3 regions of the Desulfofarcimen acetoxidans DSM 771 genome follow, and region 3 is predicted to be linked to each of the others. Evidence: riboswitches for the same ligand, from Rfam matches in the RefSeq annotation. Region 3 holds a riboswitch; each other region holds the start of a gene.
The links. Region 3 has a riboswitch for cyclic di-GMP ahead of DTOX_RS16320 (methyl-accepting chemotaxis protein). Riboswitches for the same ligand answer to the same signal wherever they lie in the genome.
Positions count from the first base shown of each region.

Region 1: it holds a riboswitch for cyclic di-GMP, as region 3 does, so the genes downstream of both, DTOX_RS19335 (hypothetical protein) here and DTOX_RS16320 (methyl-accepting chemotaxis protein) in region 3, are expected to answer to the same signal.
Region 2: it holds a riboswitch for cyclic di-GMP, as region 3 does, so the genes downstream of both, DTOX_RS18430 (hypothetical protein) here and DTOX_RS16320 (methyl-accepting chemotaxis protein) in region 3, are expected to answer to the same signal.

Region 1 is NC_013216.1:4,172,343-4,179,284, forward strand. It holds gene DTOX_RS21755 (S-layer homology domain-containing protein) at 1-2,189, opposite strand, end outside; gene DTOX_RS19335 (hypothetical protein) at 2,568-2,825, opposite strand; cyclic di-GMP riboswitch class I at 2,900-2,987, opposite strand; gene DTOX_RS19340 (VanZ family protein) at 3,081-3,569, opposite strand; gene DTOX_RS19345 (SDR family NAD(P)-dependent oxidoreductase) at 3,573-4,610, opposite strand; gene DTOX_RS19350 (hypothetical protein) at 5,196-5,615, shown strand; gene DTOX_RS19355 (hypothetical protein) at 5,643-5,879, shown strand; gene DTOX_RS19360 (Fic family protein) at 6,078-6,942, opposite strand, start outside.
Region 2 is NC_013216.1:3,968,340-3,975,281, forward strand. It holds gene DTOX_RS18400 (glutamine--tRNA ligase/YqeY domain fusion protein) at 1-872, opposite strand, end outside; gene DTOX_RS18405 (HPP family protein) at 1,250-1,822, shown strand; gene DTOX_RS18410 (hypothetical protein) at 1,838-2,077, opposite strand; gene DTOX_RS18415 (DnaJ family domain-containing protein) at 2,282-2,605, shown strand; gene DTOX_RS18420 (ABC transporter permease) at 2,607-3,413, opposite strand; gene DTOX_RS18425 (ABC transporter ATP-binding protein) at 3,522-4,493, opposite strand; cyclic di-GMP riboswitch class II at 5,011-5,095, shown strand; gene DTOX_RS18430 (hypothetical protein) at 5,278-5,502, shown strand; gene DTOX_RS18435 (methyl-accepting chemotaxis protein) at 5,865-6,942, opposite strand, start outside.
Region 3 is NC_013216.1:3,570,731-3,577,672, forward strand. It holds gene DTOX_RS16300 (beta-propeller domain-containing protein) at 1-39, opposite strand, end outside; gene DTOX_RS21670 (methylated-DNA--[protein]-cysteine S-methyltransferase) at 165-749, opposite strand; gene cysK (cysteine synthase A) at 765-1,679, opposite strand; gene DTOX_RS16315 (GerAB/ArcD/ProY family transporter) at 1,768-2,850, opposite strand; gene DTOX_RS16320 (methyl-accepting chemotaxis protein) at 3,102-4,661, opposite strand; cyclic di-GMP riboswitch class I at 4,841-4,931, opposite strand; gene DTOX_RS16325 (DUF1540 domain-containing protein) at 5,176-5,445, shown strand; gene DTOX_RS16330 (hypothetical protein) at 5,537-5,788, shown strand; gene DTOX_RS23160 (hypothetical protein) at 6,172-6,345, opposite strand; gene DTOX_RS16340 (O-antigen ligase family protein) at 6,703-6,942, shown strand, end outside.

The DNA.
Region 1 (6,942 bases), 600 kb from region 3:
GTTGCACTACCCAAATCAATTGTCAAATTGCCTGACGCCGCGCCTAAAAGAAGAATTTGCGACTTAATAGTGTTTAGCCAGCTGTCAAAAGCGGCGTTTTCCCCCTGATCGGCTAAAGTAGTGGCTGTCACAGTGTCCGCTTTAGGTGATTGACACTTCTGAGCGTTATATACCACAATAGTATAAGCATAGGTCTTACCCGGGGTTAATCCTGTATCATTATAACCACGAGCAGTTCCGTCAAGCATTGCCGCATTTATTTTTGCACCATCTCTATAAAGATCAAAGCCTTTCGGATTGACTACTGTAGTTGTCCAGGACATCTCAACACTGTTCTGAGTTACACTTTCAATTTTGAGCACCGGCTTTTTAACTCTATTTGATATCATAACAGGAGATAAATTAGTGGCAAAGCTTATTTTTCCACCTGATATCGTGGATTCTCTGTAGTCCCACACCTCACCGTTCCAGTGAAAAGCACCTGGATCAGTCAATCCGGCAGGTACAGGCAAGGTAAGAATTACCTCTTTGTCACCTAAACCGCTAATTACAATATCCAGCGCCAAGGAATCGGCAGGAATCAAACCGGGATCAATAGTCACAGGATTAATTGCTACAGTAGGTGACACCAAGGTAGGCAAATCTATAACTAACGGTATTGACTGCCCTCCAACAGAAGCGGTCAAAGTAACTTCAGCCGGATGATTGCCCATGTTTATGGGAACCGGTGTACTTCCAACAGGTTCAGTTATATTAATCCCCACAACCTTAATTATAAAACCCGTGTCAGTACCTTTATAGTACAGTTTGTAATCAGTATCTAATGTCCTTTCAGCCAGAGTTAAGACAACAACTTGCTTAGCGTCATTTTTAAATACCGCGGACACAACATTTAAACTCGGACTAAAAGTAAAATCAGAAGCTTGTACACCGCTTAGCGCCTGGTTGAAGGAAACCTCTACGGTCGTTTTATTGATATCATTTACGGTAGTTAATACGGCTTGTGAAGAACCGCCGCCACCCCCGCCGCCGCCTCCACCCGAGGAGGTCGTTGCAAAGGAAGCTCTCATTGTACTCATGGTTTGCGTCTGACCCGCGCTGCCCACAGTCACATTATCATCAATGACTTCTACTTCACCGTTACTCGGATTCATGGCTCTAACGGCATATTGGCGATCAGGCAATACAACCAGCTTATATTGGCCGCTTGAATTTGTAGTTGCAACAAAGGTTGGATTAGTTGTAAACATTATTTCCACATTTGCCGCAGCATTATTGTTTTTATTATTTAGTCTACCGGTTATTATAGCTCCGTCTTCTAAAGTAAGATCCTGAGCGGTAATTTTATCAGCAGCAGCTGAAACATCACTGGCATAGCCCACAGTTTTGTCTGTAGTAGCCGTCAAATCGTAAACACCGGGATCCACCTCAAGTTTATACAAACCTTTTGCGTCAGTTGTGGTTTGCTTTATTACCTGAAAACCGTCTTTATCAAATAATTTAACTGCCGCATCTTTTACGGCACTGCCCTTATAGGTTACTTTTCCTTCTATCCCGGATTTCTCAACTGTCGTCGAACCCTTAGCTATGGCTGCATTCAAGCAAACTATAGCTTCCGCCCTGGTTATAGCTTTAAAGGGTTGAACAGTTTTATCAGGGTAACCGTTAATAATGCCGTTTTTAACCGCCGCATTCAGTCCGGCCTGCGACCAGGACGGTATGCTGCTTCTGTCAGCGAACTTGTCCAACTCTGTTAAATCACCGGCTGTATCAAGTTTCAGCAGCCTGGTTACTATCACGGCAACTTCCTGGCGGCTGATATTCCGGTCAGGTCTAAAAGTATTGTCTTCATAGCCGGAGATATAACCGGCAACTCTGGCCGCCTCTACATCCTTACTGAACCAATCGCCTGTCTTTACATCCGTAAAACTGTTGGTTTCATTTGAATTTTGAATTTTAAAAGACCTATTCACGAGTGCGACAAATTCGGCTCTGGACATTTCTTTATCCGGTTTAAACGTTCCGTCCGGATATCCGAATACCAGACCCTGATTTAACCAGCTGTTAATTTGATTATTAGCCCAGTGCCCGCTAATATCAGATAACTCGCCGGCCATCACGGAGCCTGCAACTCCAAGCAACAAGCATACAGCAAGCGCAATAATAAAAACTCTCTTACTTGATTGCAAATACAATACCTCCCTTTTTGTTTAATAAGCAACAACCGCTTTGGGGCTGCGCATAACTAAAAATAAAACCCGGCACCCTTTACTTCTTATAGTTAACAGTAGGATGATAAAGACCTATTCATTGGTTTATAAGATGACGTGTTACGGTCAAGCTCAGTTCGTCCAAATGCATCCCCCCAAAAAATTTTATCAGGCTCATAAAAACTTATGTTTTAATCCCTGAGATGGAATAATATTTCTACATTAACACCACAAATTCCTCTATTTTTAAGGCTATTTCTGTAATTTACATTAATTATACAAGCTAATAATACATATTACGAAAAGGCCAACCATACTTTCGATGATTGGCCTATTTCGATTAACTAATTAATTTCACTAATCTCTGGCAAGCTCCAGGCATTTACAAGAAAAGCGCAATTGTTCTTTTAAAAGATCTTCAATTGTTTTAATGCTTTTTGAATCGAGATCAATAAGAGCACAACCATTACTGTTTATCATAATCATGTAATCAACTTCACTGGGATTAAAGCCAACCTTAGTTAATTGTTCTTTTAAACTTAAAATATTGCTAATATCATTATTTGCGGCAGTACTTTTTCTTATAAACCTGGACAGAACAAAACTAAAGGCCAAAATAAAAAACCTCCTTAATGAGATGAAATAATAACAAAAGGCCTTAAGGAGATCTTACCATTTATGGTATAGTCTTTTGCAACCAGGCTATCTTATCGCTTAATGCAACTTAGACCCTTGGCTTTGCGTCTCTGGCTTTCGCCAGATTTGCCCTCTAAGGCTATTTTTACTATTTTAACTTAAATTCATCAAGAAGTAAACACATCTGTCTAAATATAGAGAGATATTAGGATAACTTGACGGATACACACAAAATTATGACCATTTATTAAATGCCGCAACAAAAAAGTACAAGCCAAGGCCCAATATCGTACCCAAACAATCCTTCAGCCAATCCTGAAATTCAGCTCCCCTGCCGGAAACAAATATTTGATGAAACTCATCCGTACAAGCGTAGCATGCACAAATTAAAAAGGCAGTCAAATATGCAGCGCGGCTTTTGAAACCGCTTTTGCGCAGCGCACTGAGCGCAAGAATACTCAATACCCCAAATACGCCTCCATGAGCATAGTCACGGGTTAAATTATTTACTTTATTTAATTTATAAGCTTTTGCATCTCGTCCCTCAACCTTATCGACACCTTCAATAACAGTTTTTGCCACCTTTTTACTGAGCGAATTGGATACCGGTGCCGGCTGCGAGGATAAATAAAATATGAAGGACATCCATGCCAATACCAATAACCAGGATAAAAACAGAGACTTTCCAATCTTTACATCTAATATTTTACAGGTCATTGCCATAACCTACTTCATCTTATAATACTCAACATACCAATCAGCAAATCTTTGCAACCCCTCTTCTATCGAAGTCTCAGGTTTAAATCCCACGGCTTCCTGCAGCAAACCGGTATCCGCATATGTTGCCGGTACGTCACCGGGCTTAATAGGCTCATATATTTTATTAAATACTATCTCTCTCCCGGCAGACTTGCTCAAGCACTTCTCCAGCGTTTCGATAAATACCATCAGCTTTTCAGGACTGTTGTTTCCAATATTAAAGACTTTATGCGGGACAGTCTTATCAGGGGCTTTACATAGAAGCCGCTCAATGCCCTCTACGATATCATCAATGTAAGTAAAATCCCGGTAAAGATCATTTTCAAAATCGCCATTGTTGAATATTCTGATAGGCTCTCCCGCAAAGTACCTCTGCGTGAAACCGAAATATGCCATATCGGGGCGGCCCATCGGACCGTAAACTGTGAAAAACCTCAGTCCTGTTGACGGTATTTTATACAGGTGACTGTAAGTATGAGCCATCAATTCGTTTGATTTTTTCGTGGCTGCATAGAGTGATACCGGGTGATCTACGAAATCCGATTCTTCAAACGGTACTTTTTTGTTAGATCCATATACAGAACTTGATGATGCATAAACCAGGTGATCAACCGGGCTATATCTGCAGGCTTCAAGAATGTTAAAAAAACCTATGATATTGCTCTGGATATATGCGTCAGGATTCTCCAGGGAATACCGCACTCCGGCTTGAGCTGCCAGGTTTACCACAATATTAGGCCTATACTCCTGAAAGGTCCCGGTTATTACATCCTTATCTGAAATGTCACCCTCAACAAAGGTAAACTGCTCAAAGAGTTTAAGCTGTTCCAAACGGGCGTACTTAAGCTTAACATCATAGTAATCATTTATATTGTCAATACCAATTACCCGGCAGCCTTGCTCCAGCAGTCTCTTGGACAAGAAGAATCCGATAAAACCTGCCGCTCCGGTAATAAGGTATATTTTACCGGTATCCGGTGATTTATGACCCACGTGCATAACCATTAATTCCAACCTCCACAGATTTATAATATTAACATCCACCAATATAGTTATAATATTGCATTTTTTTATGCTTTCGCTCAATTGCACATCAATATTTACATCTGAACTTAATGATTAAAGTTAAGTCGAGTCCAAGGTTTATCATCTATGTTTTAGTTGTTCTTGCTATTGTATAATACTGCCGGTACAATAGCCGACAGCCTAAAGTCTTTACTCTCCCCTTGTAATTATTATACCATAGACTGCCAGTAAATGGTCATAGAATTATGAAATCCTTTTGTTGCACAAGTGGATAATTGCCTACGCAGCTCCATCCTATTATATTATTGGGTCTGATTTATTTAGAAAAATAGCTGTTAATCTTTTACGGAGATCTATAACAGCCCTGCATGTTCAGGAAATCCGGTATCTGTTTGCAGCTATGGAATTGAGCAGACAAGTAATATATCAATGAATAGACACAATAGCGAATATTGTCGAAAAATTTTATAATCATACAGAAGGATATATATTCAATATGTACAATTATATAACTATGAAAACTATGAATGCCAAAGATAAATTTGAGAGAGGAGGTGATTGAAAATGCCTCTTATAGAATTATCCTTACTATACAAGGGTTTAGTTGTAATGGGCAAATTTCTTGTTGGACATGGTGCTATTGCCGGTAAGGCTTTTATTGCTCTAAAATCAGCAATTGCCGCTTATGGATTACCTTCGGTTATTAGTACTGTTGTTACTACAGGCATAGTAATTGGTGGTATTAAATGGACGGAAGAAAGAATTACTAATGTGCAAAAAATTGTTCGTGGTTTACAGGAAGAGGATTATCAAGCCGCAATAGAAAATTTTGTGCGTTTAAGTATTGCCACACATATACCTCAACACGTATTAATAGACAGAATAGGCGATTATTTATCAGCAGCAGGCAATGATTATGAAACTATTCAAAAAGTTAAGGGTGCATTATATGAAATTAAAAAACATATAGATGACGAGAATTAATAAGATTACTTGGGAGAATAACTTAAAATGAATTTTGTTAAATTTATCTCATTATTAAGAATAGCTTTAGAAATATTTATAGGAATCATAATCATAACAACTTATTTAAATAAATTATCCTTATGGTTGCAAATATTATTATCGATTTTAATTTCTGTTATTTTTGAACTAATAATTAAAAAAATAAAGCTTTATTACCTATTAAGAAAAACAAGAGATCAACAATTAATCGAAAATATCAAAAAAATCACTAAGAACAAATAAAATTAAGGCAGGTGCTCCTCATAAAGCCTGCCTTTTGCTAAACAGCATACCAAAACGAATCACTTGCTCCCAAATAAAGTCAGAGTATTTAAATCATGTATTTAATGCGGTTCAATTACCGAGCCATATATGAGATTAATGAAAATGGTTATCTGGTAATAGTTCTTGTTATTGGTCACAGAGGTGATAATAGGCTGTTTACTCTCGTGATTCATGATTGCGAATATAGGCTGTGCTGCGGCCAGCGCCGATTTTTATGATGTATTCTTCTTTTAACAAATCTGAAAGCGCCTTCTCAATTGTTGTAATACTTACATCCGGGCATAAGGTGGCGATTTCTGCCTTTGTGATTTTTCCTACTTTATTTGAAAAAATATGGCGAATACGCTCAGACTTCGTAAGCCCTTTATTACGAATTGTTTCTACCCTGCTTGCGAATTCTTTATACGCACTTAGAATAACACCTAGATAATATTTGACAAAGGGAGCATAGTTACTTTTCCCGTCATGCCATCCTTTGGAACTTAGCTCAAGCGCTTCATAATAACTTTCCTTAGTATTTTCAATAATCATTTCAATACTGATATACTTCCCAACAATATAGCCTTGCTGGTAAAGCAATAAAAGCGTCAACAATCTGCTCATGCGTCCATTACCATCATTAAAAGGGTGAATGCAGAGAAAATCCAGTATGAATTTTGCAATAAGTATTAGTGGGTCTATATCACTACGGTCAATGGCTTTTAAAAATTCCTTACTAAGCGCTTCCATGGCATCAACTGTAGCGTAGGCAGGTAAAGGCTGAAAGCGTGTCCTGCGGTTTCCTTCGTTATCTACTTCCTCAATAACGTTATCAGTATTTTTGTAGCGCCCACCTACAGATGCTGGACTATAAGTATATAAGTCTCGATGTAATTGTAAAATAATATTGGGGGTTGGAGGAATATACTCATAGTTTTCGTGTATAGTATTTAATACTTCACGATATCCGGCTATTTCCTGTTCATCTCGATTCCTCGGTACCGCTTCCTCAATAACTAACTCATGTAACCGGGCTTCAGAA
Region 2 (6,942 bases), 400 kb from region 3:
CTGGGGTCATCCCAACCATTAACATAGCCCTGCTCAACCAGAATGCGCAGTTTGCGCTTACTCATAACAGTAGAGCTCAAATTAAGACGGGCAAACTCTATTTGCTGAGGGTGACACTCAAGTTCCAGAGCATCCAGCACCCAGTCATAAAGAGGACGGTGATCTTCAAATTCCATTGTGCAAATAGAGTGAGTAACCCCTTCAATAGAATCCGACAGGGGGTGGGCATAATCATACATAGGATAAATGCACCACTTGTCACCTGTCCGGTGATGGGTCGCCCGTAGAATACGGTATAAAACCGGATCTCTCATATTTAAATTGGGCGAAGCCATATCAATCTTGGCCCGCAGCACGCGGGAACCATCCGGGAATTCTCCGGCTTGCATCCTCTCAAACAAATCCAGGTTCTCCTCAACCGAACGGTTGCGGTAAGGACTATCTCTGCCCGGTTCAGTCAGTGTACCCCGGTAATCCTTGATTTCCTGCGCGCTCAAATCACAGACATAAGCCTTGCCGGACTTAATCAACTGTACCGCATAATCATACAGCCGGCCAAAATAATCTGAAGCATAAAACATTCTGTCATCCCAATCAAAACCCAACCACTGCACATCTGCTTTTATTGAGTCTACATATTCAACTTCTTCTTTACTGGGATTGGTATCATCAAAACGTAAATTACAAAAACCCCCGTTATCCCTGGCTATACCGAAATTAAGACATATGGATTTAGCATGTCCAATATGCAAATAACCGTTAGGTTCGGGCGGAAATCTGGTTTGAACCCGTCCGTTGTTTTTGTTTTGTTTTAAATCTTCAGTAATTATGTTCTGAATAAAGTTTGAAGGTAATTCCGGTTTGATCGTCATATTATTGGCTCCTTAAGGTTTTCTCTCAGCTATCAAAACATATAATGTTAATCAAAATATAATTTAACCTGATTAAAGCAAAAAACTGGATTAAGCAAGCAATTTACTTATATATAATAACATTTCAAACAATCTTAAAGCAACTGTATCAAAACAATGTTTGCAACACTAGTTAAAATCCACTCTAATTTATAGATAACCAAACCTGCAGTCCGGCAAACATTTTATATTGACAATATCAGTTATTATTAATTTGTGACAAATATCACCCTTAGCTATATTATATTTAACACTCAAACATCATAAATAATGATAAAATTATTAATATGCAGATAGAATAAGAAGCTTATTTTAACCGTTGCAGGAGGTTCTCAACAATGAACAACAGTGAAGAAAACGATCAAAAACAACTGGCCAAAACTAATGTTAAGGGATTAGCCAAAAGCTATCTGTGTAAGATGAAAGGCGGTAAATGTCCCGCTATGAATAAATCATCTTTCACTGGTTTACTGGTTACATCAATAGGAAGCTTCATGGGCATTGGACTAATTACACTACTGGCCACCTACTATAAACTACCCCTGCTCTTGCCATCTTTCGGAGCCTCTGCGGTACTGCTTTACGGCGCCTGCCATGTACCTATGGCACAACCCAGAAATGTTATCGGCGGACACATAATCTCAGCTCTGACAGGGGTAACCACCTATCAACTCTTTGGCAACCCCTGGTGGGCAATAACACTGGCGGTAACTGTATCCATCGTTATGATGACAGTTACACACACACTCCATCCTCCCGGCGGTGCAACTGCCTTTGTAGCTGTTTACTCAAGTCAAAACTATAGCTTTGTTTTTTCCCCTGTTGGCATAGGAGTAACATGCCTGGTGCTCATAGCAGTCGCAGTAAATAATATTTCCAGCCAACGAAAGTACCCCGATTACTGGTATTAAATAACATATCCTTATTTATTTAAAACTGGAATATAAAGACTTGAGCTCTTCAGCCATGATCCCCAATTTATTATTATCAGCCAGCATTTCCAGCTGCAAAATGCAACCGTTAAAATGACCGTCCATAAAACCTTCGTAATACAAAGAATCGCTGCCTTGCTTAGCCCTGTTTTCCAAAATATTGTTATAAAGTCTAACTTGCACTTCATATTGCTTCTGAATATAGGCATAAACTGCAGCCTGTTTCTGATTCATACTAACCACCTTCACTCCTGCTATAAGCTTTATTTTGTCTTAATTTTACAATGCTCAGGCAATATCCGCAACATTAATATCCAGCTTGATATCAGTTTTCATGGCTTACGAAATGCTTGGCCGGCACTTTTAATTTGCAGCAGGAATAAAGGCAATTATAAAGAAATAATATATTAACCCATCCAAAAGCCAGGTGATAAAAAAGTGGAAGATATTATTGCAAGGATTGCTGAGCAAAGAATTCTTGAAGGCATACGAAAAGGCGATTTTAAAAATCTCGAAGGAGAAGGAAAACCCTTAAATTTAGAGGATTTATCACAAATACCGGTCGAATTTCGGGCCTCCTATACTATTTTAAAAAATGCCGGGGTACTGCCTGAAGAGATGCAACTGCACAAGGAAATAGTCTCTCTGCAAAGAATGCTTGACTGCTGCATGAAGGAAGATGAAAAACAGTCTTTGAAAACAAGATTATCCAAGCTGCTTCTCAAATACAACATTATGATGGAGAGAAGATGCAGGAGATAATTCACTGAATAAGCCTGTTTTTGACCATAGCCAAAGGAATTCTTAAGGTCAAGACAACAAATATTAATAGCCAGATTAGATCAGATAACATAGCCCATGATACCTGTCCCAAAATCAGCGGACGTATTAGCTGCACAGCGTGGTATAGGGGGGTTAGCCAGGGAAGAAAACCGGCCCAATCAGGAAGATTATCTACCGGAAAAAAAACCCCGCCAAACAAAAACATTGGTGAAATAAACAATGTAAAAAAATATCCGAAGGAATCATAGTTTGGTGCAATACTGGTCCAGATAAGAGACATAACACAAAAAGACATAGCCATCAGAGCCAGCGGCACAGGCAACAAAAGCGCCCAAACCGATTTAACCAAACCAAACATAACTACCACCATAAAAAAAACAACGCCGTAGAGAACCCCTTTACAGGTACCATATAGTATCTCACCCATAACCACATCATCCATACTCACAGGAGTGGCTACCATGCCGTGAAAGGTTTTCTGGTAACCCATACGGGTAAAACTGCCATAGGTCATTTCATAAGATGTAGCAAACATAGCCGAAGAGGCAATGAGCGCAGGGGCCAGATACTGAATGTAAGAGAGCCCGTTAATCTGGCTTACATAAGTACCCAGACCAAAGCCCATAGCCCATAGGTAAAGCATTGGCTCAACAAAATTAAACATGATATTGGCCTGCCAGGTCTTTTTAAAAACCAGCATATTGCGGTAGAAAACCTTCATAACCAACGGCCAGGATAAATCCGGAACAGTAGTTACACCGGACAACAAACGTTTTATTTTTTTCATAAGCATCCACCTCCCGCAAAATAACACCAAAACACCCATCATTCAATATTATTCTCTAACTCAGGCTGACTTCATCTACAATCACGCGTATAACAAACACATTGACAGTCACTGAAGATTACCGGAGGATTCTTCATCCAAACTCTCACCCGTCAGCTTCAAAAATACATCCTCTAAATTACTGGCTCTGAGTCTTCGGTAATTAATGGTCAATCCGAGTTCAGCAGCTTTTTGAGAAACCAACCGGGATAATTCCCGACCGTGATTAGTAAAGAGAAGCACATCGTCACCCAATGTCTGACTGCCTTTAACCATTTCTTCGCAGCCATTTAAAAGAGAATCATAATGCTCTGAAGCAATTCCTAACTCTAAAACCTCTTGACCAACATGCCGGTCTACCAGTTCCTGCGGCGTACCTTGCTCCAAGACTTTACCCCTATAAATTACTACAAGCATGTCACAAAGCTGCTCAGCCTCTTCTAAATAGTGTGTCGTCAAAAGTATGGTTGTACCGGCTTCCTTTAGTTTTCTTAAGCGCTGCCAAACCAGGTGACGGGCATAAGGATCTAATCCAGTAGTTGGTTCATCCAGAATTAATAGCTCCGGATTGTTGATCAGCGCCCTCCCTATAGTCAAACGCCGCTTTAAACCTCCGGAAAGGTTATCTACGACCTCACGGGATTTTTCAGTTAAATCCATAAACTCCAGTATCTCGTCTGAGCGCTTGAGTGCCAGTGCCTTTTTCATCCTAAAATAACTGGCATAAACAATCAGATTTTGGCGCACAGTCAGCTCCTGATCCAGGTTATCTTCCTGCGGCACCACACCGATTCTCCCCTTAATGCTCCTGCCTCTTGACATAATATTTTCCCCAAATACTTCGAGTTTGCCTGAAGTAACCGGGGAAAAACCGCAAATCATTTTTACTATAGATGTTTTCCCTGCACCGTTAGGACCCAGCAGACCCAAGCAATTGCCTCGGTATACTTCCATATTGACACCCTTCACTGCTTCAAAACCATCATAAGACTTTACCAAATACCTGGCATAAACTACTTTTTCTCTGACTTTATCACTCATCTGCATCACCCTGTAATAAGAATCCCGTATTGCCAATGCAAACGGTATTGGTGTTTTGCTCAAAACTCGATATGATAGTTAATATTGTAAACGCAATGGTTTGTTTTTCTTTCCACGATCCAATTATACAGTAGAGGAAGTGTTTGTGTATATACTTGTCGCCCTACCGGGCGAACGCTCCTGGGTTATTCGGACACTCCAAATCTTGATGAGTTCCGTACAGCCCGCAGATTTCCGGCCACACCTTGAATTTATATTTTTTTCGCAGTATTTCATCACCTAAAATCCCCAAATTACAGTTTTACACTAGTTCTATAAAACGCTGTTTAATTGCCCACTTATATTCTACTTTTGCAGGAATACGCCGTTTTATAGAGAATATTTAACACATGGAATGTAGTACCTAAAAATGAAGTGCTGCAATTAACCATCCCGGATTACCAAACTATAATGCTTCTATACAGTAAATTAACATGAAAGTATTATAATCCCTTGCGATTATAAATATAAAATTAATGAGTTTCTTGGGAACTATGACATCAACTCTTTATCTGGGCATCTTAGAGTTGATTGAGTTAGTGATGCAACCGACCTTGAAGAAAAAAGGTCGGTTTTTATTTTTTAAAGTACTGTTTTTAAAAAAACATAATAAAATTTGAACAATTATCAAATTATTGATTAAAAACTCATCTTCGTGGATTATAAAGTTAAAAATGTAGTAATTACTTAGTAAAGCACAGTTAGTTATTTTAGGGTTATTTTAAAATAAGGACATCAAAGGAGGATGGTTAAAAAAATGTCTGAATGTCCACGCTTAAAAACATGTCCATTTTTTAATGATAAAATGGCAAGTATGCCCTCAACAGCAGAATTGTACAAGAAGAAATATTGCATGACAGATTGTAGTAAGTGTGCCAGATACATGGTCCTTAAGGAAAAAGGTATGGATATGGTTCCTGCGGATTTATTTCCAAATCAATATGATAGGGCTAAAAAATTACTTAGCTAACAATAGTTTATATATAATTCCAAGTTAAAGTGCTTATTCTTAAACGCTTCGTCTTTGGCTGCTTAACTAACTGTGCATTTGCTAAGTCAAGCATATCGCATGTGTCGAGAGTCCAGGAGGGGTAGAATAATCTATCCCTCTTTTTTGTACTTATTATCACTATAAATATCATATGGATGGTAGTTTCACTTGGCCCGGTATCAAAATCAAGAGCGACATTATGCCTGTTAGCTAGGGAAACAAAAAAAGGTTACACAATAAATGTAACCCAATAATATTTATTTTTATTAGAAATATATTACCTCTATTTATGAATAATGATATTAACCATCCTAATCTGATAGTTAGTCCTTTTTAAGGTTTTAATTCTTTGTTTTAAGATTATCTTGAAGATTAATAAAAGCTTTTAACATATCTGAAGAGGCAAGCATCAATTTTTCAATATTTTTTGAATTACAATCCATTGATAAATTTTCAGCTGCCTCGTGTACTCTTCTATGGGGCAAATCCACTTCTACATAAGCCTTTATAGAACTGTATTTGTCCCTGTTTTCCTCATACCATTTGCCAAAGGCACATTCCTTGTAACCAGTAACTTTCACTTTTTTACCTGCATCTGCTATAGTCTTCTTAAGGAAATTGGCATGATCTATTAGTCTGGCAGCCAGGATACTTATAACCGATTTACTACCGGATAATACTAGACTCGGATTTATTATTTCGCACAGGTTATCTGCTTCATTTCTCAAAAGATTGCCGATATACTCACTTGTTTCTGCAAGAGCTTCGGATAAATCTGATAAATTTGTAGCAATGGCATTTTGTTCCTCTGTAGCACCTGATATATTGGCAATCATACTGGCACATTCTTCAATTTGGATTGTACCCTCCTGAAATATACCACCAACGTTGTTTGACTCATCCAGATACTGTTCAAAAGTGTTCTTCACATTTAATATGTTGTCATTTGTTATAGACGATTTTAAATTCATTTGTTCGGATATTTTTTTTACATTACCGACGGCATCCTTGGTTTGTGCAGCCAGTTTTCGTACTTCTTCTGCCACAACATTAAAACCCCTGCCTGCCTCGCCTGCTCTAGCCGCTTCAATAGCGGCATTTAGAGCCAGTAAATTAGTTTGATCCGCTATATAAGCTACATTCTGACTTATATGGTCTATTTGTTTTACCTGTTTTCCTAGTTCCTCCACATTGCTAACCATTTCTAATATGACATCTCCTGTTTTATCGCCAAATTGAGACAAAATATTAATCTTACTGACACCTTCTTCTGACCCAGCTTTTACCTGCTCCATAGTAGCATTAATATGCTGAACGGAGGAAGAAACCTCTTCAGTCATACCAGTCATTTGCTGACTGGTAGCAGACAATTCCGATGCTTTTATTGTTATCTCCTGTATCTTTAGCATAGCTTGAAAA
Region 3 (6,942 bases):
CGGCCATAATTTTCCGACTATTGCTACCTTTCCCTTCACAGATATACCTCCTTAAATTCTCTTTTCTAAATTGACGAATATAATAGATAATTGTTCCAATTAAAGATAAAAATTTAGGGCGAGCTTGCTTATCCAAATAAGTAGATAAGCAAGCTCGCCCAACATTAAAGAGATTTACGCAATTCTTCAGATTCCCACGCAAGCAATCTTTTTTTATATTCCGGCCTGCCGGCAAACCCGCCCAGACTGCCGTCCTGCCGGATAACGCGGTGACAGGGCAGTACCAGAAGATGCCGGTTGGCTGACAAAGCGTTGCCGACAGCTCTGGCAGCACGAGGCCTGCCGATTTTTTCAGCCAACTGGCAGTAAGATAAAACCTGGCCGCAAGGAATCTGCCTTAAAGCCTCCAAAACCTGTTTCTGAAACAAAGTATAGCCGGTCCAGTCTATCTTAATATCCGGCTGAAACCGCTGCCCGGAAAAATAACCTGTCAGCCAGTTTTTTAACTGGAAAACACCGGTTAAGTCAGTCTGAACTGAGGCTAAGGCTTCAACCGGCATATTTTCGAAAAGAATCGCCGGCCTGGATAATTCCTCACCTTTCAAAAACTTTCTGACAGCCATTTTATTGGTTAAAAACTCATGGGACTCTGAAGGATTTTTTTCCGGCAGGGTGACTGCGGCCAATCCCTCTGCTGACCAGGCAGCACACACCCACCCCCAGGCTGTTTCCATTGACAGGTAAAACATTTAATCACCCCAATCCTAAAAAACACCGGCAGACAGGTACCGCTCCCCTCCGTCGGGCAGCAATACCACTACCAGTTTACCCTGATTAGTCGCTTTTTCAGCCAGTTTCAGGGCAGCGTGCACGGCGGCTCCGGAGGAAATACCGGCTAAAACGCCTAATTCCCCGGCTAACCTGCGAGTCATGTTAAAAGCAGCTTCATCTGTAACGGCAACTATTTCATCCAGAAGTTCTGTTTGCAAAACCTCCGGTATAAAACCTGCTCCTATACCCTGAATTTTATGTAAACCGGCTTTGCCACCGCTTAATACAGGAGAAGCGGCAGGCTCTACAGCCACTATCCTGACTTCCGGCTTATTTTTTTTCAAAGCCTGCGCCACTCCGGTAATTGTACCGCCCGTACCCACACAGGCCACAAAAATATCCACCTGACCGCCGGTTTGCTGCCAGATTTCTTCACCGGTAGCTAAATGAGCTGCCGGGTTAGCCGGGTTAGTAAACTGCATAGGCATAAATGAATCCGGAATTTGACCGGCCAGTTCCTCAGCTCTGGCAATAGCTCCTCTCATTCCGTCAGCGCCTGGCGTCAGCACTGTCTCCGCGCCATAAGCCTGCAGAAGCTTGCGCCTCTCTTCACTCATTGTATCAGGCATAGTTAAAATCAACCGCCAGCCACTGGCAGCGCAAATAAGAGCCAGAGCTATACCTGTATTGCCGCTGGTCGGTTCAATTATTACACTGTCTTTATTAAGCAAGCCTTGCTCCCGAGCGGCCCGGATCATGGAAGAGGCGGTGCGATCCTTAACACTGCCGCCGGGATTGAACATCTCCAATTTGCCTAATAATCGGGCGGGCAAATACTTTTCTAATTTATTTAAACTGAGTAAAGGTGTCTGCCCTACTAATGAGGTAATATCATCAACGATTTGCATAAGCCGCCTCCTTTTTGTCACAAATCTATCACTTCCCAATAATAATGTCAATGAGTTTACCCCGGCCACGAAAAGGAGATAAGATTTATCAATTGCGTGCTTTTGCTGCTGCCCAAAGAAGCAGGGGTATTCCGTACTCAAAAGGAATGGCGTAATAAGGCCAGATTTCAGAGGCAAAGCTTATTTCTTCCACATAATTGGAATAAACAAAAAATGAAAGTGCTATTATCAGTATTCCTATTGGTATCATGATACTTCTGTAGTTTTGAATGCCCAAGCAATTTGCCAATCCCCAGTTAAACGCATAATAACAAATAGCAAACTTAATAAACATAAAACAAAACCAGTTAATTGTAACTATAGGAGCAAAAATATTGCCCACCAAAGACATGAAAGTAGATCCAAGAACAGGAAATAAATAACGACCTGAGCTTTCGACGCCTAAAACAAAAATCGAACGCAAGACCCCTACTTCTAAAACAATGAAGGCAACTAATATGCCAAATACAGCATGCAATAATAAGTTTCGTGATTTATTTATATTTTGATGATTAAAAAATAAAAACGCAAAAATTATCATTTCTCCGAAAGGAAAAGATACAGGTTCTATTGCACCCCTAATTATAGGTATATATCCATTTTCATTAATAGGGGTAATGCGACTAAAGTCAGCATTTAACAAGGACAGGAAAGAGAGCACCAGAAAAAATATTAACAATATTGGCATAATAAGAACCGTTATTCTGGCCAGCACCTCAAATCCCCCTATTAAAGCACCGAAAGTTACAATAACAATGACTATGGCTATTAAAACCGGGGGCGTTCTGGGCAATAACAGTAACTGAACAAAGTCTTCCGCATCTCGAAGAACCAGGACAGAAAGGTGTAAAACAAACCAGAGCAATAGGCCATTAATTATTTTACCAAATGGGTAGCCTAAAATTTGAACGCTGTACTGGATGATAGATTGACCCGGAAACATTCTTTGTAATGATATTAATACGTTGACAATAATAATAGAAGGAAATACTGCTATTAACACAGACAGCCATGCATCCTGCTTGGCATCCGAAATCACAGCGGACGGTACAAGCATTATTGCTGTTCCGATAAGAAAGCCAATAATTAAAAATGTAAAAGCAATTTCAGAAATATGTTGTTTATTACTCATAATACTTCCTTAAACGGTATATTTATATAAGATTATTATTAGTACAATTATGTTTTTGTATGTGCCTTGCGCAATTTTAAGTTCCGCTATCAGCAGCAAAATATGAAAAACCTCTCCAAAGTCAAGCAAGAAAAAGATCTGTCAACGTAGACAGATCAAAAGAAAGATATCATGAATATAAGACGCCCCGGCAAGGCTGTTCTATCTTTACATACGTAATTTTATCGTTATTGCAGCCAACATGCCATATTTTATATTTTAAAATTAACAACTATCGAATTAAGATCACCGGCTAACTTGTCTAAATTTCCGGCGGCGTTAGAAACTTCCTCCATAGCAGCTGTTTGTTCCTCTGTTGTCCCGGCAACATTTTGTACACCTGCGGAAACCTGTTCAGTAGATGCCGCTATAGTTTGCACCTGTTCACTGAGTTCCTGAACTGCCTTTATTATTTCATTAAAACTCTGTCCCACTTCGTTTGCCACCTCATTACCCTGTTCAACTTTTTCATCCCCTAATTTTATGGCTTGCACAGCCTGAATAGAATACCCTTCAATTTCATTCATTAGCTGTACTATCTCTTTTGTGGATTGTGCTGATTGCTCAGCCAGTTTTCTTACCTCTTCGGCTACAACAGCAAAACCTCTTCCCGCATCACCTGCTCTTGCTGCTTCAATAGCAGCGTTCAATGCCAGTAAATTTGTTTGATCTGCAATATTAGTAATAACTTCAACAAATTGCCCTATTTTGCTTATTGCCGTATTTAAATCTTTAATTGAAGTGCCTACCTGCATAGTAGATGTAGATATTTCCTTCATTTGATTATTCACCATTTCAATGCCTTGATGTCCTCTATCTGCATATTGTGAAGCTATACCGGCCCGATGAGAAACATCCTGCGCATTTTGTGACATGTTGTCTACCGTGCCGGCAATTTCACTCATTGTAGCGGCTGTTTCTGATGACCCTGCAGAGGTTTGCTGAGCTTGAGCAACCATCTGTGCAACCGACTCATTTATCTGTTTGGAGGAATTTATCAACTTTTGAATTATATCTTGAATGCTCTTCTGCATTTTAGTTAGCGAAACTGCCAGTTGACCCAATTCATCAGTCGATTTAATCTCAATTGCTTCTCTAAAATCTCCCCCGGCATATTTAGAGGAAATATCACTGATTTTCTTGAGAGCTATTGTAATTGGCCTGGTAATATAAAAAGCAAGTGTTAATCCTAATATTACTCCAAAGACAAGTATTACTAATGAAAAGGTTCTCGTTTTTATTGCTCTGTTTTGTACATTATCTCCTTCTTGTTGAATCTTTTGTTTTTGTATAACTATAAAATTATTTATCTCATTAATAGCTCTTTCATTAGCCGGAGCGGTAATGCCAGTCATGTATGAGGCAGCAGCTTTTTGTCCCTGTTCTTTATACATTGAAATTATTGCCATAGGATATTGTTCAAAATCATTTATAGCACTCTTAACTTGAGCAAAAAGCTGTTTATTTTCATCACTTGCAAGATTCTTTTCAATGTAAGCGGTTTCCTCATCTGATTCTTTTTTTGCCCGGGAATACTCATCTATAAATTTTTCGTTGCCGGTTGCTAAATAACCGCGAATACCCGCTGCTTGACGGGCAAAATTTAATGCCAGCTGGTATGAAGTATTTGTCATCGGAATTCTATGCTGAGATAAAGCTTCAGATTGGTCAACCAACTGTCCCAACTGATAGTAAGTGATACCTACCATGATTGTCATCAGTACCAATAAAGATGTAAAGCCTACCCAAATTTTAGTTGAAATTTTTTTCATTTTAATCCACCCCTAATTTTTTAAGCAAATTATGCAAAAATAACCCTGCTTAGTTTTAAGAACTGATATGCTCCAACTAACTCAGAATAACTTTCCAACCCCCTTTTGTTATTATTTATACTAACCGATAAATCAAAATAAAAAAGGAGGGCTGCTTTCCCCTCCTAAAGAATTTAGGTATTTGCAGCCTGGCAATCATAGCCATATTTTATGACCTTAGATCCAAGGTTTTGCGTCACCATCTTTCGTATGGTTTTGCCCATTAGTTATTTTTTATTTTTTAGACATTATAGCACAAAATCCTTGTTTTACACATAAATATATATTTTTCAAAGATAAATCACTAAAGCGTTGGCCTTCCATCAACCTAGAAAATTAAACTAATCATGGTTAATTGCTTCCGATTTTGCCAATAAATCCCTCACAATCAATATGTGTTAAACGTATATCTACTGAATTCAGAGAGATACTAAGCAAGGAAAATATCAATATAACTCACGAAAGGAATGATAAAATGAATCAGAATATTCGTTGTACTGTAGCTGACTGTCACTATTGGGCCTCAGGAAATATGTGTGCAGCCAACCAAATTCTTGTCACCACTGATAACGTTGCAGCTGTCGCACCTCCTCAAATTGACGCTAATATGGCCCATGCTATTGCACCTACAGCAGCAGGATTATCAATGGCTACAGCTTGCAAAACGTATGTGCAAAGAGGTTCCAATCAAGCCCTTGCAAACAATGTTGTGGGTATATCAAATTCAGGATTTAGGTTTATATAAACAATCAGTCTTGTCTGTTTTAAAAGGCGAGAGCTCACAGCTCACGCCTTTCTTATAATCTGATTACTAAAAATATATAACAGGTGATGAAATGGAAAAAGCAATGTTGTTTGTCCGTGAACAAAGCAAATTGAGATCAAACGGAGAGAATCCAAGTTTTATCTATGAAGGTTCAGTTGGAACCGATTTAAGAATCAATTTTAAGCATATTAGAAAAATAGAAATTGAGCAAATCGCTAAGCTGATCGGAGCGGAAGTGGTTTACCTGAAAGCATCCCAAAATGATGAGGAAAATAAGGATTCAGCCTCATCCTGGTACTATAAACTCTTTTGGAATATTTAATAAGCTATCCCTAAAATTATTGCAAACATTATTGTATATTACTAAAGAATTAATTAATAATATTATGGTGAACTTCGGGCCGTAGAGAATTGAGGGGGAAGACGAACAAAAGCGGAGGCAGGATGGGCTTGCGGTTTTATAGTCATATCGTGACCAAGCAAGTAAAAAGAGACCTCTCAAAAATTCAACGAACTAATGAAAGGCCTCGTTTTGTTATATATGAAGAAGCAAGCATCATTATTAAGTGTTGGCTTTTTTTCAGAGCTTTGTTCTAAGCAATAAGTTTTTCTGAGGCTGATTCAAAAACATACTCAAAATTTGAAACTACATCATTGATAAGGTATTGATTCTGGAAACAAGTTACCGGCTTAGGGGGAATGCATTTATCCGGTGGGCATCCACAGGCTAAAATCAGACAACAAATTAGCAGCAGAATAAACACCAGAGTCAAAATTAAAATAATCTTTTGTAGTCTTTCTTTCTTTCTTTTCTTTTCTTTCCTTCTTTTCTTTTTCTCTTTCCTCTCTTTTTCTTTCCTTTCTTCTTCGTGGTGGCACATAATATCCCTCCTTATCCTATAATTTAAAAAACCAGACCTGCTTCCTACTCAAAACACATCCATAAAAACTTTATATGGTATATTATGGATAATTTATAATATGAACTCGATAATTAATTGGTTACATAATTGTAATAATACTTTCTACACTATTAATATGGATATCGGATTAATAGCTATAGATATGAATTTTTGCTATTGGTTGTTATTTTTTGATGTTTTATTGTTTAGGCTAACAATTTAGGCTGGTCCGGCATAGAATAATCCAATGCCAAATGTTTTGACAACAGGCAGTTCTCAAAACCAGCCGATCTGGCAGCACAATCTCAACTTGTAAAATAAGGAGATTCTGATAATGGAGCTGTTAAAAACTCGGCGGGAAATGAGTTTCCTTATACTTTGGTTCACGGCAGCTATCTATCCCCTGGTAGTCATCCCTTACAAGCTTTGTTCCTCTTTTCCTTCAATTAACCAGTATTTTCTGGACTGCTTTTACGCACCCAGGTATATTATGCTGGCTGTTTTAGGTATCATGTCTTTAGTTATTCTAAGCAATGACCGGATACAGTTAAAACACCCTGCTTTTATTCCTCTG